One region of the Caldanaerobacter sp. genome, then DNA from elsewhere that is predicted to be linked to it. Evidence: a T-box and tRNA genes for the amino acid it is inferred to sense, from the RefSeq annotation. Region 1 holds a T-box; the other holds one or more tRNA genes.
What was found. A T-box is a leader RNA that pairs with one kind of tRNA and senses whether it is charged. The one in region 1 lies ahead of ACPLVE_RS08625 (valine--tRNA ligase), so its partner is inferred to be a tRNA-Val.

Region 1 (20,059 bases):
ACGAGTCCCATGTGTTCATATATATCCTTATGCGGGAAAATCCATACAAGTATGATAGGGATTGCAATCGAAAGCAATATTTTCAAATAAAAGGGAACTCTTAAAGTGTTTTCTTTAATAATACTGTCAATAAGTTCACTTAGCACTATTATCAAGAAGGCAATCAATATTCCGCCTACAATGTCTATAGGCCAGTGAACCCCTAGGTACATTCTTGAAAAGGATACGAGAATAACTATAAGGCTTCCGGCATACCATAGCCATTTTTTGTTATAGTGGACCATTAAAGTTCCCCAGAAGGTTGCAGAACCCTGTGCATGACCGCTGGGAAAAGAATAACCTCCAGCAGATTGAGTAAATATTGAGCGTATTCCAGGATATCCTATGGGGCGGGAAATCTTTGTTATTTCCTTTATAACGGTGTTTATATAGATGGATGCTATTAAAATGAGGCCAAGTTTTAAGCCAAATCTTTTGTCTATGCACCAGTAAAAAAGAGGGATGAAAATAAAGTAAAAGCCGGCACTTCCAAGCATTGTAATTATTATAAAAAGATAATCCAGTAAAGGGTTAGAGATAGTCTGTATGGCTTTTAATATTTCTGCTTGCATTTTATCACCTCAATATATATAATTCACCAGAAAAACTCGATTTCCTTCAATAAAAAATTTTTTAACACAAATTTAATAAAACTTGTGGTAAAATGTAAATAATAGAGTTTAAATTTAACAATTTTATAGGGGGTTGTAAAAGTGAATTTTTTTGAAAGAATTTATGGCGTGTTTTTTCAACCAAAAGAGACTATGGCAGACATAGTGAGAAAAAAACCAGTGTGGCAAGGCGTGTTAGTTTTGATTTTAGTAGGACTTTTATCATCTCTATTAGCTTTCAAGTTAGGGCCTTTTGGACAGGTTTCCTTGACAGAGCCGGGATTACCTCATACTCCAGGGTTTAATCATTTTAACAATTTGTTTTTTGTATTTATCGTTTTTGCTAGCATTTTTATAAATCCCATACTGTATTTTGTGAATGCAGCTATATATCACTTTATAGCCGAGGTTTTGGGTGGAGAAATGTACTGGAAGGAGGAAAACGAAGAAAGAGAAGAAGTAATTTTAGGAACAGGCAGGGGGCTTTATTCCGCAGTATGTTTTTCTGTTCTTCCAAGCATTTTTTCTGCTTTGATTTCTCCTATTATAACGAAAGTAAGTGGTGCTGGAGGAATTATTATAAGTATAATTGTTTCCATTGGAGTATTCGTATGGGTTGCTATTTTAAATATTATAGCGATAAAAGAGAATTACAAATTAAGTACAGGTAACGCAACACTGGTATTTTTTCTGCCCGCGATAGTGGTAATAGTAATTGGGATTATAGTAATTTTAATCTTAGGAAGCGCTTTTTTGGGAATATTTTCCGATATAATGAGAGGGATGCCGCCCATGCAATAATTATCAAAGAAACATATTTTAATATTTTGCAAAATAAGAGGGCTTTGTCCCTCTTTTTGTTTTTATTATTTGTCGAAAATTATTTTCTTAAATTTAGCAGGATTTTTGAAACTTATAAAGAATATATAAAAATATAGATGGGTGGTGTTGATATGAGAGAAAATGGAAAAGTACTGATAAAAGATTTAGAAAAGAAAGACAAAAAGGCCTTTTCACTTTGGTTGCAGGATGTTAATGTGGTTAAATTTTTGATTGATTTATTTAGAATATCGAGAAAGAAAGACAATGTCTTGAATATACCTTTTGGTAAAAATCGCAAGATGTTCGTTTTGGAAACGGAAGAAGGTGAAAAATTAGGCTTCTGCGTTCTTTACGATATCGACTGGCAGCAGAAAAGAAGTAGCATGTATATTTACATTGAAAAAAAGGAAAATATAGAAATAGATACTGCTCAGGAAATAGTAGATCTGCTTCTTAAGAGTACAGCTTTGAAGTACAATTTAAGAAATATCGAAGTTCATACAAAGAGTCTAATTTTTGCAAAATGCTTTAGCAGAATAGAGGATTTTAAGAAAGAAGAAGATGGGTATAGTTTTAAGGTGGCTATTGATAATAATACGTTAAGTTTAAATGCGGCCCGATAAGGGTCTTTTACTTTTCTAAAAGTTTAAAACGCAAGGGGTGTCTTAATGAATATACCAAATATTTTAACTTTAGTAAGATTTTTGTTAATACCCGGCTTTATATATGCTTTTTTTTACATTCCAGAAGGGAATGTCTATGCGGCTATTATTTTTATGCTTTCTGGAATAACGGATATATTGGACGGATATATTGCGAGACATTTTAATCAGGTAACTAAGCTCGGGACTTTGTTAGATCCCCTTGCGGACAAGCTTATGGTTTTAACTGTTTTGACGAGTCTATGGGTTAAAGGGTTTATCCCTTTTTTCATAATTGGAGTTTTAGCTGTAAAGGAATTTACAATGATATTAGGGGCGGCTTTTCTTTACAGAAAACGGCGAATTGCCATATCAGCTAATGTTTATGGGAAAGCTGCAACTCTTCTTTTTTATATTGCCATAATTTTTTCTCTTTTCAGGTGGCCTTACAGCCTAACTTTAATGATTTTGGCATTAAGCTTGGCGATTGTTGCATTTTTTGTTTATGCTTTTGAGTTTTTTAAAAGAACTATTTAAAATTAAACTTTTTCATCGTACAGGACGATATAAAAGATATAGATTAATCGCAGGAGGGAATAAAAAATTGAATAAGAAAGCAATTGGGTTATATAGAGTACAGACAAAGCTGAGCCTAGTTGTTGTATTAATTGTGATTATTTCTTTGCTTTTGAGCGGATACATATCGTATAGATTTTCCTCTCAGGAGATTTCCAATTTGACTTTGAATAATTTGCTAAATAGTGTATCTGCTGTAAATCAAGAAATGACTCTTTACCTTGATAATACTGCTAGCAAACTGAGTTACTTTGCGAAAAGTGATTACAACCTGTTGTCAACTGGAACGTCTCAAGAGGAGAACAGTAACAAAGTAGATAGTATGTTGATCAATTTAAAGAACATGACTCCAAATGCTTCTTTAGTGTATTATGGAACGGCAGATAAAAAAATTTATACTTTTCCACATGTGAATTTAGACCCTGATTTTGATCCTACTTCAAGGCCATGGTATAAAGGTGCTGTGGAAGCAAAAGGGAGCCCTTTTTGGACCGATGCATATAAAGATGAAGTTACAGGAAATTATGCTATTTCTGTGTCCCAAGCAGTTATAAATCCTCTTACGAATGAAGCAGTAGGAGTTGTGGGTATGGATTTAAATTTATATGGGATAGAGAACCTTTTAAAGAATGTAAAAATCGGACAAAAAAGTATGATTTTTCTAGTAGATAAAAATGGTATAGTGTTTGTGGATTCTGGTAAAAAGTTGGTAGGAGCGGATTTAAGTAAACAAGCCATAGGGCAGCAGATTATGAAGAGTAAAGAAGGGAATTTAGAGTCTAAATTCGAGGGGGCAGATAGCGTAATAATTTTTAATACAAATCCTATAACTGGATGGAAGATAGTGGGTGTTGTGAATAAATCTGATTATCTTTCTGCTGTTTCAAAGATTAACAGAAGTTTTGTTGGTATAATCATAGTGTTTTCCGTTGTTGCTCTTTTGGCAGCATATCTTTTCGCAAAAAGTTTTACGCGGCCTATCTATGAAGTCATGGGAGCGATGTCAAAACTTAGAGAAGGGGATTTAACTTCGTCTGTGGATGTGAAGAGAAGCGATGAATTTGGAGTCCTGGAGCAGGAGTACAACGAGACAGTAAGTAATTTAAAGGCGATTGCCAAAAGGGTTAAAGAGTCGAGCAGCTATCTAATAGAGGCATCAAAGAATTTTAAAGAGATAAGCAATAACACTGCCAGTGCTGTTGAAGACGTAGCGAAAGCTGTGGAAGACATAGCAAAAGGAGCAAATGACCAGGCACAAGAAATATCAGCTAGTGTGCAAAAAGTTTCTGAATTCGGACAGGATATAGATAAGGTTTTAAAAACTACGCAAGAGGTTAGGCTGTATTCAGAAAGGGCTGATGATGTTAAGGCAAAAGGATTGGAAAGGTTGCAGGCTTTAAAAGAAAGTTCAGAAGAGATGAATAAGGCTGCAGTTTATGTTTTTGAAACTATTAGCAGGATTAGAGAAAGTTCTAAAGAAATAACTGCCATCACTTCTGTAATAGAAGAAATTGCTGATAAAACAAATCTTCTTTCATTGAATGCAGCAATAGAAGCAGCCAGAGCAGGTGAAGCAGGCAGAGGATTTGCTGTTGTAGCAGAAGAGGTAAAAAAATTAGCCCAGCAGTCGGCTGAGTCTACGAGCCGAATAAAAGAAATAATTGAGGAAATGCATGGTGCGATAAGTCTTGCTGTAGAAGCTATGCAAAACGTAGATCAAAGCATTGTAAGACAAAACGAAGCGGTAAAAGGGACTCAAACTGCTTTTGCAGAATTTGAAGATTTCATAAACAATGTGACTAAAAGGATAGATGAAATAAATTCTCTCATGAACCTAATGCAGGAAAAGAAAGACGAAATAGTTGCTTCGATGGAGAACATTTCGGCGATTTCACAAGAAACAGCTGCTGCGACAGAGGAAGTGAGCGCCTCCACTGAAGAACAGCTCTCAGCAGTAGAAGACTTAAAGAGCGCTGCAAAAAACTTAGAAGAGGTGGCATTAGAACTAGAAGAAGCTGTGAAGGTTTTTAGGATTTGAGAGAAGGACAAGAGAGTTGCTTGGAGGTTTTTACCTTCAAGCAATTTTTCATTTTGTTTCTTTTCATTCTTGTGTTAAAATAATTATACGCAGCATATGGGTATACCATAGGGGGGTGTTAGTATAGAGCATATAAAGAAGCTGGAGAAGTTAAGAGACTATGTAAAGAATTTAAAGAGGGTGTTAGTAGCTTTTTCTGGAGGGGTAGACAGCACTTTTTTGGCAAAAGTCGCATATGAAGAGCTTGGAGAGGATATGCTGGCCGTCACTATTTCAACACCCCTGCATCCTAAAAGGGAGATAGAAGAAAGTAAAAAATTAGCGAAGGTTTTGGGTTTTCCCCATTTGGTGGTTAGATATGAGGAGGTACTTGAGATAGAGGAATTTAAGTCTAATCCTTTGAATAGGTGCTATGTTTGTAAGAAAAACCTGTTTTCAAAGCTTAAGGATATTGCGGAGGAAAGAGGATTTTATTACATTGTCGAAGGGACTAATGCGGATGATGTTAATGATTTTAGACCTGGGAGAAAGGCATTAAAAGAATTGGGCGTACTGAGTCCTCTTTTGGATTGCGGGATAACCAAAGAAGAAATAAGGCTTTTTTCAAAAGAGATGGACCTTCCTACATGGAATAAGCCTTCTTATGCCTGTCTTGCATCGCGAATTCCTTATGGAGAAGAAATAACTTATGAGAAGCTCTCTATGGTTGAAAAGGCAGAGGAAAGTCTAAAGAGTTTAGGTTTTGATGGATTTAGAGTGAGATATCACGGGGATGTGGCTAGGATAGAGTTAAGAAAAGAAGATATGGAAAGAGTTTTTGAAGAAGATATTAGGAAGAAAATGGTGGAAGAGGTCAAGAAAGCAGGATTTAAATATGTGGCTTTGGACCTTGAAGGCTACAGGACTGGCAGTCTTAACCCTAAGAGGAGAGGAGTAGAGGATGTATAAGGAAAAGATACTTGAAGTTCTTAAGGAGTTCAAGGAGGGCAGAATTTCACAGGAGGAAGCTTTAAATATCCTTCAGAATCTGCCGTACGAAGACCTTGGATTTGCAAAGGTTGATTATCACAGAGAGCTGAGGAAAGGCTTTCCTGAAGTTATCTTTTGCGAGGGAAAGACTCCTTATCAGGTTAGAGAAATAGCCTTGGCTATGCATAGAAAAGAGGTGGATGTCCTTGGTACAAGGGCATCAAGAGAGCATTTTGAAGCAGTAAAAGAGGTTATAGATAAGGCTATCTATTATGAAGAGGCCAGAATAATTTCTGTGAAGAATACCCCGTTAAAAAAGACAAAAGGAGTTATAGGGATAGTTGCAGCTGGTACTTCTGATTTACCTGTTGCAGAGGAAGCAGCTGTCACTGCTGAGCTTATGGGGAATACTGTAAAGAGATTTTATGATGTAGGAGTTGCAGGATTACATAGACTGCTTCACAAGCTAGATGAAATAAGAAAGTGCAGGGTATTAATTGCAGTGGCAGGGATGGAAGGAGCTCTTCCCACAGTGCTGGGTGGGCTAGTGAGTGCTCCTGTGATTGCTGTGCCGACAAGTGTCGGATATGGTGCGAATTTCAAAGGGCTTTCAGCGCTCTTGGCAATGTTAAATTCCTGTGCTAGCGGAGTAACAGTTGTTAACATTGACAACGGCTTTGGCGCGGCTTACGCAGCCACTCTGATAAATAAGATAGGGGAGGAAGAAAAATGAAAATACTTTATTTTGACTGTTTTGCAGGGATTTCCGGAGACATGACTATAGCTTCTTTGCTGAATCATGTGGATGAAGAGGAGTTTAAAAAGGAAATAAAGAAGATCGCATTGAAAGATTTTGATATTGAGATCAATACAACGCGCAAAAATACTATAAGCGCGAAAACTTTCAAAGTAATCTATCAGGAGGAGAAGCATCATCACAGGCATTTAAAAGATGTAAAAGAAATTATAGAAAAAAGTGAGCTTTCTGAGAAGGTAAAAAAATTAAGCGTTGAAATGTTTGAGAGGCTGGCTGAAGCGGAAGCGAAAATTCACGGCAGAAGTGTGGAAGAGGTGCATTTTCATGAGGTAGGAGCTGTTGATTCTATTGTGGATATAATAGGAACGGCCATATTAGTTGATATGATAAACCCCGATAAAATTGTATCATCTCCTCTTCCTGTAACGTCGGGATTTGTACACACGCAGCACGGACTTATGCCTGTTCCAGCTCCTGCTACTGCCGAGCTTTTAAAAGGAATCCCGGTGAAAAGCATAGATATAGAGGGAGAGCTTGTAACTCCGACAGGAGCTGTGATTATAAAGACTCTGGCGGGCGAGTTTGGTGGTATTCCAGATATGGTGATACATTCTGTCGGATACGGTGCAGGTATGAGAGACCTTGAGATACCCAATTTATTGAGGACTTACGTAGGAGAAGAAATAAAAAAAAACCTGAGACCTTGACGGTTTTAGAGACAAATATAGACGATATGAACCCCGAGTTTTATCAGTATTTGTTTGATAAGCTTTTTGAGAATGGAGCCTTAGATGTTTTTTTAACACCTGTAATCATGAAAAAACAGAGGCCAGGTGCTCTTATTACAGTTATATGTGAAGAGGAGAAGGTTGGAAGGTTAAAAGAGGTGATTTTCAAAGAGACTACTACCTTTGGAATAAGGTATTATGAAGTGTTAAGGCACAAGCTGGACAGAGAAGTTGAAGAAATTACTACGCCTTATGGGAATATAAGAGTCAAAAAAGGGTATTTTAATGGAAAGCTCATTAAAGCCTATCCCGAGTATGAGGATGTGAAAGCTGCTTCAAAGAAAACAGGTAAGGGGATAAATGATGTTTACAGGGCTATCATGAAGGAAATAGAAGATAAGTTTTTTAAATCTTAAAAGCGGGGCTATTTCCCCGCTTTTAAAGTAAAGTAAAAAGTTGTTCCTTCTCCTTCTTTGCTCCTTATTCCGAAATCGCTTTGATGTAGGGTAAGTATTTCTTTCACTATTGCAAGGCCAAGTCCTGTTCCAGATTTATTTCCTTTGTAGAATCTATCAAATATATGCTCAAGGTCTTTTTCCGGTATTCCGCATCCGGTATCTGATATTTTGATGAGGACATTTTTATCCTGAAGTTCTGCGGTGATAGAAAGTATTCCTCCATTTTCCATGCTTGCTATAGCATTGCTTATTATGTTTATTATTGCCCTTTTTATCATCTCTCTATCTGCTACGACTTTAACTTTCAAGTTTTCAAGTCTTACTTCAATGTTCTTTTCTAAAATTTGAATTTCAAATATGTCCAGTGTCTCAAATATTAATTTTTCTAAATCAATTGTCTCTTCTTTTATTTCTACCATTCCCGATTGAAGTTTAGAAAGCTGCAGAACATCGTCTACCAGCTTTGTCATCCTCTCTGTTTCTTTGATTACTGTGTTTAAGTATTTTTCTCTTTTTTCTTTGTCTTCTCCATAATAATCTAAAAGCATTTCTGAATATCCCCGTATTAAACCTAGAGGTGTTTTTAAGTCATGGCTTATGTTTGCAATTAAATCTTTTCTAAACCTGTCTGTTATAGAAAGCTGCTTTACCATTGTGTTCATGGACTTTGCCAGATCTCCCAGTTCATCTTCCTCTTTGTAATTTATTTTTACGTTCAAATTTCCTGAAGCGATTTCATGGGCTGCATTTTTTAGAATCTGTATTGGGCGAGTGAATTTTTTGGACATATAGCTGGACACGACAAGAGTGGAGACTATGGTGAGTGCGAAGATCCACCAGAAGACTTCTTTAAAGAGATTGACAGAGTCGTTTATAGAAGCCTCAGGCAAGCTCATAATCAAGATAGCGGGTTTGCCGTTGTACAGAAAAGGCCTCACAATTGAGAGATATTCTATATGGAGAAATGGGTGTTCATATTTTATAACTTTTGTAGTGTTAGTAGGTTTCAATAGCATTTCAGGGATTCCAAGCCCTCTCATTCCGTGTCCTCTATTGTTTCCGGCTATTACCATGTTGTTTTCTGTGATTGCTATTACTCTTGCGTTTGATTTATCTATGAGTTCGCTTATTAGCATTTCATTGTTATTATTTATGGCCTGAACTATTTGCTCGCTGTAGCTTTTTAATTGATTTATCTTGTAATACTCGTATATCTTATTTATGAGAACCACCTGTGTCAACCAGAAAAGCAAAAGTACTATTAAAGCTATTAAAAGGTATGATATAAAAAGTTTTTTCCTTATTCCCTTCAAATCAGTCACCTTCCAATTTATAACCTATTCCCCATACGGTTTTTATGAGATTTCTTTTTTCACCTAATTTTTCTCTTAACTGTTTTATGTGAGTATCGACTGTTCTTAAATCGCCGTAAAAATCGTAGCCCCAGACTTCATTGAGACATTTTTCGCGGGATACGACTTTTCCTTTGTTGTCCAGTAAAAGTTTTAAAAGGTCGAATTCTTTTGGAGTGAGTTCAATTTTTTTGCCATCAACAGTGACTTCTCTTGAATGAACATCCATGACAATTCCTTGATATTCTGTTTTTCCTTCCTCTTGAGAGCCGTATGTCCTTGATAAAATTGCTTTTACACGGGCTACTACTTCTCTGGGACTAAAGGGCTTTACTACATAATCATCTGTGCCCAATTCAAAGCCTAAAAGTTTGTCGTATTCTTCTCCTCTTGCTGTTATCATCATCACTGGAACTTTTGATGTTTCTCTTATTGTTTTTAAAATACTCCATCCACTTATGTCAGGAAGCATTATATCCAAGAGGATTATCTTTATATCTTTGTTTTCGTTGAAAAGGTCAAGGCCTTCTTTTCCATTTTCTGCTGTTAACACCTGATATCCATTATTTTCTAAATAAATTTTTAATATATCTCTCATTCCTTCTTCATCTTCAATTACCAGAACTTTGTGCATCAAAAAACACCTCCCAATTTTAGTTTACTTTTTTTTCGGCAAGTTTACAATATTTTAAATTAAACTTTCACACTTTCCTCACAGATTTTAAAAAAATGTGTCATACTTTAGGGATATCATAAATAATGAAAATAAAATTATTGAAAGGAGGTACTTTAACTTGAAGAGAAACAAGTGGTTAATTGCATTAGCGGTAATACTTGCTTTGGCAATTCCTCTTACAGTTTTTGCTGCAAATCCTGAGGCTGGAACAAAAATTAAGAGCTTTTTTGGGATTGACACATCTAAATTGACACCTCAGCAAAAACAGATGATTTACGATTACAACAAAAAAATTGCAGATATTGAGAAAGAGTTTGTGAACAAGCTTGTGGATGCAGGGCTTATAACAAGGCAGCAGGCAGACAATATGATTAAAAACATTGATGAAAGAGTTTCTAAGGCAAATGAAAACAACGTTCCTTTCTTCATGGGCGGAAAGGGATTTGACAGAGGATTTTTTGGAATAGGCAGAATAGACACATCACAATTCACAGATGAACAGAAAAAGGCTTTGGAAGATATATACAAACAAATGGCTGAACTTCAGAAAAATTTGGTAAATAAACTGGTATCTGAAGGGGTTCTTACTCAGGACCAGGCAAATAAAATTATAAATGCTATAAATAATGCAGTAGCTAACAATAAGAAGAATTTACATGCTATGTTTGGTGGAAAGGACGGGCTTGGGTTTATTTTAAAGGGAATTAACCCATCGAAGTTAACAGAACAGCAGAAAAATGAGCTTATCAATTATTTCAAACAAATGGCACAGCTTCAAAAACAGCTAGTTGACAAGCTTGTAAGCTTTGGAACAATCACACAAGATCAAGGAAATACAATCAAAAATAGGATTGATGAGATGGTAAAGAATATAGAGCAAAATGGATTGCCTCAGGGTTTTTTCAAGCATTTTGAAGGAAAAAGAAGTTTTGAAAATAGATTTAAAGGCAAATGGTTTGAGAAAAATAGCGATTCCCTAGTAGTACCTCAGGCGAGTGGAAATTCAATATAAAGGGTGGCTTCTGCCACCTTTTTATTTATTTTTTTAACTTCACATTATTATGTGAAAATGCTCACAGCTTTTTCACAATTTCATTATTGGTTGCTCAAACTAAAGGGGTATTATATAAATGTAACAACAAAAAATAAAAAAAGGAGTGGTGTTAAGATGAATTTTAAAAAGACTATAGCAGTAGTACTTACAGGAGGAATGCTTTTAAGTGGAGTGGCAGCTTATGCTGCGACAAATGGCAGCACGATGAATGTTCCACAAACAAAGCAGTATTCAAGTGAGGCTCCAAGGTATGGCATGAGCAGGAATGCAGATTTTCTAGCTAAATTGACCGGGAAAAGTGCAGACGAAATCTTGAATGAGTTAAAGGCAGGAAAGACAATGGTCCAAATTGCAGAGGAAAATGGGATAACACTTGACAGCCTGAAGAAGGCACTAATCGAGCAAAAAGAAGCTTATATAGACCAGCTAGTAAAAGAAGGCAAAATAACACAGGAGAGAGCTACTCTCATGAAGCAAAATATTGAGCAGAGAATGAACTCTTGGAATGGAACATGCCAGTATGGTAAAGGCTCTGGATTAGGGCTGGGAATAGGTTATGGCAAAAGTAATGCTGGGAAAATGAGTGGTTTTGGTCAGGGTTTTGGAGCCAAAGGACAATTTAGAGGAGGTAGATAAAAGGCAGGGATTACCCCTGTCTTTTATTATATATTTCCATTACTGGCTTTAGTTTTAAAGTCAAGTAAGATGCTACAATGGCTTTTATTATATCTCCGGGTATAAAAGGAAGAGCTCCTACCATAATGGCTTTTTTCAAAGATATGCCTGTAACAAAAGATAATTGCAATATTCCCGCAATATATACAAGTAGTATTCCAAATAGAATATATGAAAGAAGTACGTTAAAAAAGTTTACCTTTCTATTCTTCAAGGTCAAAGAGATGAATAAAGCGGCGAAGGGCCAGCTTAGTATGTAACCTCCTGTAGGTCCTGCGATGACGTTTATTCCACCAGTTAGGCCGGAAAAGACCGGCACTCCTACTGCTCCTAAGAGGTCAAAGACGAAAAGGCTCAAAAAAGCAGGGACAGGATTTAAAAGTCCTCCTGCGAGCATAACCGCGAATGTCTGACCTGTTATTGGTACTGGCGAAAAAGGTAAGGGTATTTTTACAAATCCCATTATGAAAGTTATGGCAGCAAATAAGGATGCCATAGTCATGTCTTTAGTTTTTATCATTTTTTTGCCTCCTTAATAGGATTTTCATGGCTATATTATAAATTTTGGGTTTCAAATTGTCAACTATTTTTTAAAATTGGTTAACTATTTTTCTAAAAAAGAATCCCCCTCTAAAAGGGGGATTATGAATTACTCATTCTTATCTTCAAATTTTAGATCTGCCATATCGTAGGTAAATTCTGCAAGTCTTACGTTTAGATATATAGGCATGTCAGTGCGAACAGCTAAAGCTATGGCATCACTTGGTCTTGAATCTAATTTTATAAGTTTATCTCCTTGTTTTATGTGAACTTCCGCGTAATAGGTGTCATCTTTAAGGTCTGTTATGACTACTTTTTCCGGTTTTCCACCCAATTCTTCGATGGCCGATTTTAGCAAGTCAGGGGTTAGAGGTCTAGGGGGTTTTATTCCTTGAAGAGGTATCGCAATATTTTGAGCCTCTAATGGTCCTATCACTATTGGCAACACCTTTTTTTCATTCTCATCTGTAAGAAGTACAGAAAAATTTCCCTCGACGTCCATGGTGATTGCCTTTACATTAAATCTCAACATTTTTTACACCTCGATTTCAATGCAATACTTTCCTTTAATATCATTATATCATACTTATACAAATTTAGTCCGATAAATTATATAGTCAAATCAAAGGATTTGAGGTATAATTTTAATTGGAATAGAAATTTTAGGTAGAAAAGCAAGGGCTAAAGAAGGAAGGTGGTAAGATGTTAGAAAAGAATGAATTGGTTGTAGCTCAGGCTTTAGCTGTAAAAACAGGGCTTATATTACCAAACGATGATATTTCAGAAATTGTTGCGGAAGCAGTCAAAGGTATAGTTGAAGATGGAGACATAGTCTGTGTAACAGAAGCAGTGGTAGCAAGGTCTCAAAATAGATATTTAAATTGTGATGACCTGGCTAATATGATTAAAGAAGGTTTCAGATTGAACCCCAAAAGTACTTTAGCGGTTGTGTACCCTATTGCCAGCAGAAACAGGTTTGCCCTTGTTTTGAAGGCAATAGCCAAAGCGACTGAAGGTGGAAGAGTGATTGTTACTTTTCCGATTCCATCAGATGAAGTGGGCAATCAAGTAATAGACCCGGAAATGGCTAGGATTCGCCTTGGTCTCAAGACTGTGTATAAGCATTTGACTTCTGCTAGAGGAAGTACACCTCATTTGAATATCCTGATCAGAGAAGTGATAACTGCTTTAATACTCCAGTCTTTGGGGTATAGCATTGTGGGCATGAGAAAAATTTTAGGAACAGGCCTATCAGACATAACTGTTAAAACTCCTGAGGGGTTGATTGCTCCTTTAGAAGTCACTTTTACAGACCATCAAAAGGCGGCAAAGAAAGCTGTAGAGATTTTAGCAGACATGCCTGAAGCTCGTAAAGCCTTTGCTGCAGGTGTGGACCTTGGAAGGAAAGAGTTTGTTCTCTTTGATGCTTTAAAATATGTTTCTGGAGAGGAGAATCCGATATATCAGATTTCTTTTGCTGACAAACTGGATGCTTTTGCAGACGATGAAGCTATATACTCTGAAGAACTTGGTAATGAGATGTTTAAGCATCCTATAACGGGTGTGGATTACAGGCGGCTATATCTAGACATCATCGAAGAGGCAGGAGCAAAAGGAGAAGTGATATTTACGAATAACCCCTTTAAAGTTTATGAAATGGGTTATTTAGATGGCATAATCCTCGGAGAAGTTCATGCGAGAAAGTTCCGCAGAGACCTTTTCTTGGCTTTTGGAGCTAGAGTGCCTGTAAAAACGCTAGATGAAATAGGCCCAACACCCTGGGGAGTAATAGGTTCTAACGTTTCTGATTACGAGAAAGGGGTACTTAAGTTACTTCCCGAAGATGCAGACGGCACAGCAGAGAAGATAAGAGAGAAGATAGTTGAAAAAACGAACAAAGACGTGGACGTATTAATTTTTGGCGATGGAGCCTATAAAGATCCAGATACAGGTATATACGAATTGGCAGATCCCTATCCTTCTTTAGGGTCTTCAGTAGGATTGAGGGGATTTAAATTAAGAGAGGGTAAAAAACTTAAACTTGCTGTAGATACTCTTTATAACAAGGGCTACACCAGAGAACAAATTGAGGAGATTTTGAACAAAAATCAGGAGGAGCAGAGTGACCTTGGTACTACACCGAGGAGGTTAGTCAGTATAGCGGCTACGCTTGCAGACCTTTTAGCTGGTTCAGCAGATCAGGGGACTCCGATTGTCATAGTAAGAGGCATGAAAAGGGGCTGAATTTAATTTTTGAGCGGGCGCTAAAATAGAAAGATAAAAGGGGGAGATTGGTATGCCTGCCTTAAAAATTGCCGCCAATGCGCTTACTATATTAAGAGCGGTAATAGGCTTGATAATTGGGGGATTAGGGTTTTTGCAAGGTCGAAGAGCTTTAAAGGCAGCGGTTTTACTTCTTATGACTGCCTGGTTTAGTGATGTCGCTGATGGATTTCTGGCAAGAGCTTCAAAGGTAAAAGTCAAAGACTGGATCGGAGAGCACGACCTCTACGCTGATATGACGGTATCTGCAGGAGTGCTATATTACCTTGCTTCTAGTAATTACATTTCTGCTTATGTGGGATGGGGGGTTTTTATTGGCTCTGTAATTTTACTTTACTATTTCCCGTCCACTACTCTTGCAGAAGGGCTTCAGGCTATCCCATATGCTATGATGATTTATACAAGTTTTGTGCATATTCCACTTTATGGCTTTTTGATTGTTGCTTTCCTGCTTTTTCTGATAGCCATAACTTGGCCGCGCTTTCCGAAGGAAAAAGTGCCTGGCTTTTTAAACGGTATGAGGAATTTGAGAAGGAGAGTTTAAGAGGCTATTGACAAGTTCGAAAAGTTTGGATATATTATATATCAAAATGGAATATTGGGCTGTGAAGGAGAGGAGTAAGTGTACACTGGCTACAGAGAGGGACATCCCATGGGCTGAAAGGAGTCCCGCCGAAGGTACACTGAAGGTAGCTCTGGAGCCTGCGGGCTGAAATTGTAGTAAGCCCGATCGGGTTTTGCCCGTTACAGCGTGAGTGATAAATGAAGGTGGTACCGCGGAATGCCCTTTCGCCCTTCCATGGGTGAAAGGGTTTTTTAAATAGGATGAAACAAAAGTCTTTTAAGGGGTGTGAAAGATGAAAAATATAGCCAAAACTTATAATCCCAAGGAGTTCGAAGATAGAATCTACTCCTACTGGATGGAAAAGGGTTTTTTTACTCCAGAGATTGATCCAGAGAAAAAGCCTTTTACAATTGTTATACCTCCTCCTAATGTTACAGGAGAACTTCACATGGGACACGCTTTAGATAATACTCTTCAGGATATATTAATAAGATGGAGAAGGATGCAAGGATATGCGGCTCTTTGGATTCCTGGCACAGACCATGCAAGCATAGCTACGGAGATAAAAGTTTTAGATAAGATAAGAGAGGAGACAGGCAAAACCAAAAAAGACCTCACGAGAGAGGAGTTTCTGGAAAAAGCGTGGGAGTGGAAGGATAAGTATGAAAATAGAATCTTAAGCCAGCTTAAAAAACTTGGCTCTTCCTGCGATTGGACAAGGACAGCTTTTACAATGGATGAAAAGCGTTCAAAGGCTGTAAGAGAAGTCTTTGTGTCTTTGTACGAAAAAGGGCTTATATATAAAGGGAATAGAATAATAAACTGGTGCCCCAGCTGCAACACTGCACTATCGGATGCAGAAGTGGAGCACAAAGAGCACAAAGGATATCTCTGGTACATCAAATATCCAGTAAAGGGAGAGGAAGGCTATGTAGCAATTGCTACAACGCGCCCCGAAACCATGCTGGGGGATGTAGCTGTAGCTGTGCATCCTGAAGATGAGAGGTACAAGCACTTAATTGGCAAGACTTTAATACTTCCGCTTGTAGGAAGAGAGATACCTGTCATTGCGGATGAGTATGTGGACCCCTCCTTTGGAACGGGAGCTGTAAAGGTGACTCCAGCTCATGACCCCAATGATTTTGAAATAGGTGTAAGGCATAACCTGCCTTTTATAAATATAATGAATGAGAATGCGACAATAAACGAAAACGGAGGTAAATACGAAGGCCTTGACAGGTATGAAGCCAGGGAAAAAATAGTGAAAGACCTTGAGGAACAAGGACTTCTCTTGAAAGTAGAGGAGCATGTCCACAATGTAGGTCATTGCTACAGATGTGATACGGTTGTTGAGCCTTTGCTTTCTGAACAGTGGTTTGTCAAAATGGAGCCTCTAGCCAAACCAGCTTTACAGGTAGTAAAAGAGGGTAAAATAAGATTTGTACCCGAGAGGTTTGAAAAAATCTACACAAATTGGCTGGAAAACATAAAAGACTGGTGCATTTCAAGGCAGCTGTGGTGGGGACACAGAATACCGGCTTGGTACTGTGAAGATTGCGGCCATGTGACAGTTTCTAGAGAAGATCCTGTAAAATGTGAGGCCTGTGGCAGCACTAACATACATCAGGATGAAAATGTATTAGATACATGGTTTAGTTCTGCATTGTGGCCCTTCTCAACCATGGGATGGCCGGAAGAGACTGAAGATTTGAAGTACTTCTACCCAACAGATGTATTAGTCACGGGTTATGACATAATATTCTTCTGGGTTGCAAGAATGATATTCATGAGCCTTGAATTTATGAAAGAAATACCATTTAAGTATGTGTTAATTCACGGACTTGTAAGGGATGCCCTTGGAAGAAAGATGAGCAAATCATTGGGGAATGGAATAGATCCTCTGGAGGTTATAGAGAAGTATGGAGCTGATACACTGCGCTTTACACTCGTAATAGGAAATGCGCCCGGAAATGACATGAGATTTAGCTGGGAAAAGGTAGAGCACAGCAGGAATTTTGCGAATAAGCTCTGGAATGCATCCAGGTATTTGCTTTTGAACCTGGATGAAAATGATACGAATCTGTACCTTGACAATCTAACTCTTGCAGATAAGTGGATATTGACCAGATACAATAACATTGTAAAAGAAATAACAGACAATTTAGAAAAATTTGAGCTGGGAGTTGCTGCTTCAAAGCTTTACGACTTTGTATGGAGCGAGTTCTGCGACTGGTATATAGAGCTTAGCAAGCCTGTCCTTTACAGCGACAATGAGGAAGCCAAGAAAGTTACAAAATCTGTATTAAGATATGTGCTTGACAATACATTGAGGCTTTTGCATCCTTTCATGCCATTTATTACCGAGGAAATATGGCAGAATTTGCCCCATGAAGGGGAAAGCATAATGGTGGCAGAATGGCCAAAATACAGGGAAGACCTTGATTTTGAAGAGGATGCTAAAAAGGCGGAAATTATAATGGAGGCTATACGCGCTATAAGGAATATAAGGGCGGAAGCCAATGTATCTCCTTCTAAGAAGGCAAAAGTAATAATAGCTGTTGAGAAAGAAGAGCATGAGAAAATTTTTGAGTCTGGTAAAAACTATATAATGAAGCTTGCTGGAGCGAGTGAAGTGGCAATTGAAAGAAACAGAGACAACATACCTCAAAAAGCTATGAGTGCGGCCATTTCCGCAGGGCTGGTAGCCGTACCTTTAGAAGAGCTTATAGACCTTGAAGAGGAGATAAAGAGGCTTGAAGAGGAAAGAGAAAAGGTGTTGAAAGAAATTGAAAGAGCTCAAAACCTTTTGAACAATGAGAATTTTGTCAAAAAGGCTCCTGAAAAAGTAGTAAATGCAGAAAGGGAAAAGCTTGAAAAGTACACTGCTATGTTAAAGAACATAGAGGAAAGATTGAGCCTTTTAAATAGCTAATCCTGTCAGGGGGAGTTTTATGATTTCTCTTTTCAAAAATTTAAAAAGGCAAAAGAAAGAGCCAGAGATTGTAATAAGGGAAGCGAAGGTAAAAGATGCCAAGGGCATAGTCAAACTTTTAAATAGCGTTGGAAAAGAAAAAGTGTATATAGTATCGGAGAGCTTCAACTGGACGGAAGAAGAGGAGAGGCAGCTTATTAAAAATCTCGACAGGACCAAGGATCTGATTCTCGTAGCAGATTATGGGGGTGAGATTATAGGCTGTCTCACCCTTTTCCGCTACTATGGTGGAAGGTCTCCAAAAGTGCAGCATATTGGAGAAATAGGAATAAGTGTGGATGCGCGCTTTAGAAATAGAGGAATTGGCACCAGGCTTTTTGAAGAGGCTATAAATTGGGCAAAGAGTAGAGGTTATGAGAAACTTTGTCTGAGCGTGTTTAGCACTAATGAAGTAGCCATACATCTATATAAAAAATTTGGTTTTATAGAAGAGGGGAGGAGAAAAAAGCAGTTCAAAATAGGCGATGAATATGTAGATGAGGTTTTAATGGGATTATTTTTATAAACTTAAAATAGGGGATGGGGCAAATGACATATGAAGAGGCTATCCAGTACATTCACAGTACTTACAAGTTCGGCATGAAATTAGGACTTGAAAATATAAGAAGGCTTTTGGAATATATGGGGAATCCTGAAAAAAATCTTAAAATTATTCATGTAGCAGGGACCAATGGAAAAGGGTCCACTTCTTCTTTTATAAGCAGCATTTTAAAAGAAGCTGGTTATAAAGTGGCTCTTTATACCTCTCCTTATCTTGAAGAGTTTGAAGAGAGGATGAAAATAAACGGAGAAAATATTTCCAGGGAAAAGCTCGTTTACTATGTAGAGTACATAAAGCCAATAATTGCAAGGATGGTGCAGGAAGGATATAATCACCCTACAGAGTTTGAAGTCATCACTGCCATTGCTTTTAAATACTTTTATGATGAAGAAGTAGACTTTGTAGTGCTGGAAGTAGGACTGGGGGGAAGATTTGATGCCACAAATGCTATTTCTTCTTCTCTCGTTTCAGTTATAACTTCTATTGATTACGACCATATGGATAAGCTTGGAAATACCTTAGGAGACATAGCCTATGAAAAAGCAGGGATAATAAAGAAGAAAGGAGTTGCAGTAAGTTTTTACCAGCAAGAAGAGGCCTTAAAAGTGATTAGTGATGCCTGTGAGGTAAGAGAAGCCTATTTAACTATCCTGGATAAAAATAATATAGTGATAAAAGAGCAAAATTCGGATTTTCAGGTTTTTGATTATAAAAATTTTAAGGATTTGAAGATAACTCTTCTGGGTACTCATCAGATTTATAATGCTTCTCTTGCGGTGGAAGTCGTTCAAAAACTTAAGAATATTTATGGATATCAGATAAGCGAAGAGGCAATAAAAAGAGGCTTAATGAATGCGAAGTGGCCTGGGAGATTAGAGGTCATGAAAAAAAGGCCGTACTTAGTAATAGACGGTGCACACAATTCGCAGGGGATGACAGTGCTGAAAGAAAGCCTAAAATTATTTAATTATAGGAGATTAATTTTGGTTATTGGGATGCTCAAAGATAAAGAAGTAGATAAAATGCTTAATATCATAACTCCTGCGGCAGATGTAATTATAACTACTACTCCGCTAAGCGACAGAGCTTACAGCGCAAGAGACCTTGCCAGCAAAATTTCTAGTAATAGTGTGTTCGCAGTAGATCAAATTGACAAGGCAGTAAATGAAGCATTAAAAATGGCTGGAGAAGAGGATATGGTCCTTTTTTGCGGTTCTCTTTACATGATAGGACATGTGAGGAAATTGTTAAGAGGAGTACTAAATAAAAAATGATTTTAATATAATGAAAGATGTAGAGCCCGTGAAGAGAAGGTGGTTGTTATGGAAATTACAGGTAACTCATTGCTGCAGGAGATAGATAAAGCACTAAAGGCAATGAAAGAAGCAGAGAGAAATTTAGAGATGTTAGAAAATGACAACTACCTTAAGATAAAATTAGCTCGACTAAAGTACGACTTTGCTAGAGAGGAATACCTAAGGCTTTTAAGGATTGCTAGAGAACAAAAGTTAAAATACAGCATAAGCGAATTGGCAGAAAAAATAGTAGACTAATGGTAAAAGCGGTCCAGAATGACCGCTTAAGTTATTATTTATTGCTCAGGGATTTTGATTTCCTCTTCAAAATCGCATTTAGAATTTTGAGAATAAGCACAGCAAAAACCATTGCAATTATGGATGCACGTAATTGCATTACACTTCTTCATTGTGAAAAAGTTGAATTTTATAGGCTTTAATTCCTGC
Region 2 (6,474 bases), on a different contig from region 1:
GCGGACTTTCACCGCCTAGTTATCGCCCATGCCGGGCGCACGTAAAAAATTAAACGGTCCTTTTAAGGACCGTTTTAAATCTTTAATTTACTGGTGGGGTCAACAGGAGTCGAACCTGTGACCTCTGCGATGTGAGCGCAGCGCTCTGACCAGCTGAGCTATGACCCCACCGCTTCTTTTTTATTATAATACAATTTTAAACCCTGTGCAAGAAAAATTTATTTTGCAAGTTCATATATCGCATGAGCATATATTTTCGCATTTAGGATGAGGTCTTCAATTTCTATGTATTCATCCGCTTGATGAGCCAGTTCAGGCTTCCCTGGGAAAACAGGCCCAAAAGCTACGGTATTCGGCATTTCTTTTGCATAAGTTCCTCCGCCAATAGCTAGAAGTTCTGCTTTTTGCCCTGTTTGTTCCTCATAAACCTTGCTCAATATCTTTATAAGTGGATGATCTGGCGGGAAATAGAGAGGCGGTTGATGCAACATGTTTTCTATTCTCATGCCCTGTCCTTTAATCTTTTCTTCAAAAATCGTCATCCAGTCTTCGTATTTATGTTTTACAGGATATCTTATGTTAAGCCCTAGCACCCCTTTATTTTCGTCTACTAAGACAGTACCTACATTAAAAGTAAGCTCTCCTGTCTCATCTTTCAAATATATCCCAAAAGTTTTACCATCAGTCTCCATACCAACATTTGTTGCAAAGAAGTGTATAAAATCTTTCACATCGCTTTCATCTAAATTCAATCTATCTAAGAATAGGAAAAGCTGCATTATAGCATTCTTTCCAAGGTGAGGCAAACTCCCATGAGCAGATACTCCAAAAGACTTTATTACTAAATCGCCTTCTTTCTCCTCGAATTTTATATCATACCCTGTTTCCTTTACAAAAGCTTCTAATGCATTTATAATCTCTTTTTTAATATTTTCTCCTTCAACTTTAAGCCTTGCTTCACAGTAACCGGGAACTACATTGGGTCTTTCTCCGCCTTTTATGTACTTTATAACTATTTCCCTTGGTTTTTTATAAAAATCTTTGACCACATCAAACATCGTTATTCCTTTTTCTGCATGTATAATTGGATACTGGGCATCAGGAGTAAAGCCCATTGTAGGGGCTTCATCGTGTTCAAGATAGTACTTTATTTCATGAGACCCAGTTTCCTCGTTAGTTCCGAATATAATTCTAACTCTTTTAGAAAGTTTAAGTCCTGCGTCCTTTATAGCTTTTAAGCCGTACAAAGCAGCTATTATTGGCCCTTTATCATCTACAGTACCTCTCCCATATATCTTCCCATCGTGTATTTCAGCACCGTAAGGTGGATAAGTCCATCCATCCCCTTCCGGCACCACATCTAGGTGTCCTAAAACTGCAATCATTTCTTTCCCTTCGCCGTACTCAGCATAACCAACATAACCGTCTAAATTTTTAGTCCTGAATCCAAGACTTTCAGCTATTTCAAGGGCTTTTTCTAACGCCTTTGCAACACCCTCTCCATATGGCATGCCCGGCTTCGGTTCGTCTTGCACACTTTTTATACGGACCAATTCCTGCACAGACCTTATGATATCATCTCTCATGCGGTCTATGTAAGAGTTTAAATCCATAAAAATCCCCCCAATAAATTGGTAATTTACATCTCTATTATATACTCAAACTTAAATGTTTTCAACACTTTTTACCTTTCACCAATTTTTTGTTCAACTACTTTCCAAAAAGTGGGGGTTTCAAAACCTATCCTCCACACACAAATACCATGAAGATTATATTTTTTTGCTACTTCTATCTTTTCTGCCAATGTATACGAATTTTCAAACCATACCTCTCGTGTAGTCCCCGTTATCCGGTCATAGTAAGTATAATAGGGTTCCTGATATTTATCGCTCCACTTTATCTCAATTCCTTGAAGTTTTGCCTTTGTCATTATTTCCTTAGTAGGTCTTGAAAAACCTCCGCTTTTGCTTACAGGCCAGTCATAGCCGTATGTTGCAACACCAAGGCATATCTGCTCTGGTTTAAATCCCTCATTTAATGCATCCTTTACATTATACTCTACCCACTGTTCAGGAGATACAGGACCAGGTGGAGTAGAAGCATTATGCCTGTCGTAGGTCATCAAAGTAACATGATCCACTAAAGGAGCTAATTCCCTGTAATCGTATATACCAGAAACCTCCTTTGGAACTTGATAATGAGGTATAACAGATATATCTAATATTTTGCCTTCTTTCTTAACAAAAGGCTTAAGTTTTGCCACAAAAGCAGTAAGATAGTCTTTGTCTTTCACATAATTTTTCTCTCCATGAGGTATAAACTCAAAGTCTATGTTGTATCCATCAAAGTCGTGCTTTTTTAAAAGAGCAACCAGCTGTGAAATTACTTTCTCACGGATGTTAGGATCTAAAAGCACCTCATCTTTGCTATTAGCAACATTAACCAGAGGAACTACTTTTATACCCTGTTTTTTAGCGTAGTTTAATGCTTGCGGATTAGTAGAGTCCTTTACAGAGCCATCCCCTTCAACCGTCAGCCAAAGTGGCGAGAGAGTATCTATGTATTTTGAATATCTAACTAAAGACTGATAAGAATTGTCGTACCCTTGAGAATCCATGTAAAATCCCACAACTTGTAATTTCTTTGCTTTAATTCCGGTAAAAGGCTTAAAAAACTGTTTTTGTGCGCTACTCTTGCACCCATTTAAAAAAACAATATTAGCCAAAGAAAAAACTGTCAAAATCAATATCGCAAGTACTCTTCTTTTCATAAAAAGATATAACCTCCTCACTTTTGTGGATTCAGTTATATCTTTTGTAAAAAGAAAAATTTTATGTATAAAAAACTAAGTATAACCTTTCGTCAAAGTTTCATCTAATCTTGCAATTTCTTAAATTAAAAAGGGGTACTATCATACCCCTAGTTTTTCTCTTAGAGGCTTAGCTAAAGTAAAAATCCTTTCATTTGTATATTCATCATAATATTTAAGATCTGGGGGAATATGTTGCCTCGGAGTTAGATCCTTGATCCCCTTTAAACCAACAAAAAAGATCCATAAATCGCTGAAAGAAGGGATGTAATCTGCATAAGAAATTACGAAAGGAAATACTTCTTTAAGAAGCCTGTAAATATAAAGGAAACCGGGATTTTTAAACATTGAAAAAGCTGACGTACCTTGTACTACCACAGTAGCTTTATCACTCAAAATTTCATAAAGCCTTTTATAAAAACTCAGTTGATGTACACTCCTAGCAGGTCCATCTAAATCATCCGTAACATCTACTATCACTACATCAAAAGGTTCTCCTTTATAATCCTTGATAAATTCTGCTACATCTTGATACACGAGTTTTACACGTATATCATCAATAGGTGTCCTACCCAAGTATTTCTGGGAGAGGATGACCACCTGTTTGTCTATATCTACAGCGATTACCTTCTTCACTGTTGGGTATCTTAAAACCTCTCTCACGCTTTTCCCTTCCCCTACTCCACATATCAAAACTCTTCTAGGAGAGGGATGAACACGCATAATTGGATGTACTAGAAGTTCATGGTAAATAAATTCATCAGCCTCCGTAGATTGAAGAGTCCCATCCAAAAAAAGACTCTTACCCCAAGTTTCAAGCTCCACAATATCTATTTTCTGATACGGTGATTGATGCTCTACAACCACAGACTTTACTTTATAAACTCTATAACCCCCACTTATATCTGGCTCCCAATAAAATTCTCTAGAGGGATCTAATCCCCATTTCCTGTTTAAATTTCTCAATTAAGCTCCCACCTCCAATCGTGAAATCGCTCAAAAGATATTATACCATATAGAAAAGTATTTGCCAAACAGTGATAGGAATTGATACCTTATAATTCCATAAAATAAAAAGGGCTCTTACGAGCCCTAAACTTTCACTTTATATGGTGGGGTCAACAGGACTTGAACCTGTGGCCTCTACGATGTCAACGTAGCGCTCTAACCAGCTGAGCTATGACCCCATCATCTGTCTGTTTTTATTATAATACAATCTCTTAAGATATGCAACTCCCTAATTTGATAAAACTATTGTAACATAGTTTTTTCTGTTGTATCATAACATTAAAAGCAAAAAGACGTGAAAGGAGGAAAAAGATGAGGAAAAAACTTTATATAGGAACCTCCGGTTGGTCATACTCCCACTGGAAAGAAATTTTTTATCCTTCTAATCTTCCTTACGAGGAAAGGCTTAGCTTTTATTCAAAGCATTTTCTTACCGCTGAAATTAATTCTTCTTTTTACCATTTGCCTCAAGAAAAAAGCCTGCTTAAATGGTATTCCGCTACTCCTGAAGGTTTTATCTTCTCTGTAAAAGCCTCCCGCCACATAACCCACCTAAAAAAACTTTGCGATGTGGAAGAAACATGGAATAATTTCAAAAAAAGAATAGACCTGTTGAAGGATAAACTAGGACCCATACTCCTCCAATTTCCTCCAAGCTTTAAAAAAGATCAAGAAAATGTAGAAAAAATCATAAACTTTTTGAGAGAAAAAGAAAATTATAAATTTGCTTTGGAATTCAGGCATAAAAGCTGGCTTGATGACGAGGTTTACAACCTTATGAAAGAATTAAAAGTTGCCTGGGTAATAGCGGATTCTTCACGTTATCCCAAGGCAAAAGTTATCACAACAGATTTTGCTTACATTAGAATGCATGGACCAAAGGCTTTATTCAGTTCATGCTACTCGGAAAGAGAACTTGAAGAATTAGCAAAAGATATAGAAGAATATTTTAAAAAATGCAATGAAATTTACGTGTATTTTAACAATGACGTCAATGGCTGTGCAATTCAAAACGCCAAAACTCTAATAAAACTTACGGAACATTTGCTTTTAGGAACTTAGACTTTCCCTTAACTCTGTACTTATTTAAAGAAGCAGGTATTACAATGGTTTCCCCTGCCTTTACTATTTTCGTGCCTTTCTCCCATTCTACTTCTAATGTACCTTCCACCAGAGTTAAAGCTTCGAAGCCGTTAGGAGTCTCAAATTCCATTTGCCCATCTAAATGAACTATATACACATTAAAATACTGTGACTCGACCGCTTTTGCAATATTACCTCCCTCCACTTTTTCAAATACAGGCACTATTTTGTCGGATTTTAACTCAAAATTTATCACATCTAATGCCTTTTCTATGTGAAGTTCTCTTTTCCTCCCTTTATCATCTACCCTGTTGTAGTCATAGACTCTATAAGTAAGATCAGAGTTTTGCTGGATTTCACATATTAAAATACCCTCACCTATTGCATGAACCATTCCAGCAGGAATGTATACCACATCTCCTGCCTCTACCTCTATCTCATTTAAACACTCCTCCAGTCTTTCTTCCTTTAAAAGCCTTACAAACTCATCTTTTGTGGTACCTTCTTTGAGACCACATATCAGTTTTGCACCTGGTTTCGCATCTATTATGTACCACATTTCTGTTTTCCCTAAATCGCCATTCTCATGTTTGTAGGCATATTCATCATCTGGATGAACCTGAACGGATAATTTATCCTGTGCATCTATTATTTTTATAAGAAGAGGAAACCTTTCATATTTTTTCCCTTTTCCATAAAGACTTTCAGCGAATTCTGAGGCTATTTCACTTATCTTCTTTCCATCAAAATTTCCTCCATCGATCACACTAACTGCCGTCCTGTTATCGGATACCGTCCAAAGTTCTCCTATTTTTTTGTTTTCCGGAATGTCAAATCCAAACTTCTCCTTTAAAGCAGTTCCTCCCCATATTCTTTCCATGAATATTGGCTTAAACTTAAGAGGTTCCATAAAGTTCCTCTCCTTTCTTTAAATAAAGTGGCATGTAGTATGCCACTTTTATCATACAATCTCTAGAGCGATTTTCACCATATCCATGAAACTTTTCTGCCTTTCTTCGGCAGAAGTTGCTTCTCCTGTAACCAAGCTGTCGCTTACAGTAAGTATAGTAAGAGCATCAACTCCATATTTGGCGGCTAATGTATAAAGTGCTGCTGTCTCCATTTCTACAGCTAATACTCCAAATTTTGCCCAAAGCCTCCAGCTATCAGGATCGTCATGGTAGAAAGTATCTGTAGTAAATACATTCCCAACCTTTGGCTCTATTCCCATCTCAATAGCCTTATCGTAAGCTTTTTTCAATAGTCTAAAGCTTGCCGTGGGAGCGTAGTCCATTCCATTAAAACGTATCTTATTTATACCAGAGTCAGTGGAAGCACTCATAGCGATTACAATATCTCTTATTTTTATATCTGGCTGTAATGAACCGCATGTACCTATTCTTATCAAGTTTTTCGCGCCATAACTCGTTATTAATTCATTCACATAAATTGATATGGAAGGTACTCCCATTCCTGTCCCTTGTACTGAAACTCTTTTCCCTTTATAATATCCAGTAAAGCCATACATTCCCCTTACTTCATTGTAACACTTTGCATCTTCTAGCAAATTTTCT

Region 2: it encodes a tRNA-Val, which carries the amino acid that the T-box ahead of ACPLVE_RS08625 (valine--tRNA ligase) is inferred to sense. The anticodon was not compared.

The regions. Positions count from the first base shown of each region.
Region 1 is NZ_JBNATX010000029.1:2,978-23,036, reverse strand. It holds gene ACPLVE_RS08705 (phosphatase PAP2 family protein) at 1-611, opposite strand, end outside; gene ACPLVE_RS08700 (YIP1 family protein) at 753-1,451, shown strand; gene ACPLVE_RS08695 (hypothetical protein) at 1,604-2,095, shown strand; gene ACPLVE_RS08690 (CDP-alcohol phosphatidyltransferase family protein) at 2,141-2,650, shown strand; gene ACPLVE_RS08685 (methyl-accepting chemotaxis protein) at 2,718-4,727, shown strand; gene larE (ATP-dependent sacrificial sulfur transferase LarE) at 4,851-5,675, shown strand; gene larB (nickel pincer cofactor biosynthesis protein LarB) at 5,668-6,429, shown strand; partial or broken gene larC (nickel pincer cofactor biosynthesis protein LarC) at 6,426-7,597, shown strand; gene ACPLVE_RS08665 (sensor histidine kinase) at 7,606-8,952, opposite strand; gene ACPLVE_RS08660 (response regulator transcription factor) at 8,954-9,625, opposite strand; gene ACPLVE_RS08655 (DUF2680 domain-containing protein) at 9,786-10,679, shown strand; gene ACPLVE_RS08650 (DUF2680 domain-containing protein) at 10,836-11,357, shown strand; gene ACPLVE_RS08645 (biotin transporter BioY) at 11,368-11,916, opposite strand; gene ACPLVE_RS08640 (bifunctional nuclease family protein) at 12,046-12,468, opposite strand; gene ACPLVE_RS08635 (coenzyme F420-0:L-glutamate ligase) at 12,639-14,180, shown strand; gene ACPLVE_RS08630 (CDP-alcohol phosphatidyltransferase family protein) at 14,233-14,763, shown strand; T-box leader at 14,816-15,019, shown strand; gene ACPLVE_RS08625 (valine--tRNA ligase) at 15,077-17,716, shown strand; gene ACPLVE_RS08620 (N-acetyltransferase family protein) at 17,736-18,281, shown strand; gene ACPLVE_RS08615 (bifunctional folylpolyglutamate synthase/dihydrofolate synthase) at 18,305-19,591, shown strand; gene ACPLVE_RS08610 (hypothetical protein) at 19,640-19,870, shown strand; gene ACPLVE_RS08605 (hypothetical protein) at 19,909-20,059, opposite strand, start outside.
Region 2 is NZ_JBNATX010000059.1:15-6,488, forward strand. It holds tRNA gene ACPLVE_RS10680 (tRNA-Val) at 92-168, opposite strand; gene pepV (dipeptidase PepV) at 219-1,613, opposite strand; gene ACPLVE_RS10690 (glycosyl hydrolase family 18 protein) at 1,685-2,770, opposite strand; gene ACPLVE_RS10695 (spermidine synthase) at 2,912-3,775, opposite strand; tRNA gene ACPLVE_RS10700 (tRNA-Val) at 3,920-3,996, opposite strand; gene ACPLVE_RS10705 (DUF72 domain-containing protein) at 4,130-4,879, shown strand; gene ACPLVE_RS10710 (type I phosphomannose isomerase catalytic subunit) at 4,851-5,810, opposite strand; gene deoD (purine-nucleoside phosphorylase) at 5,862-6,474, opposite strand, start outside.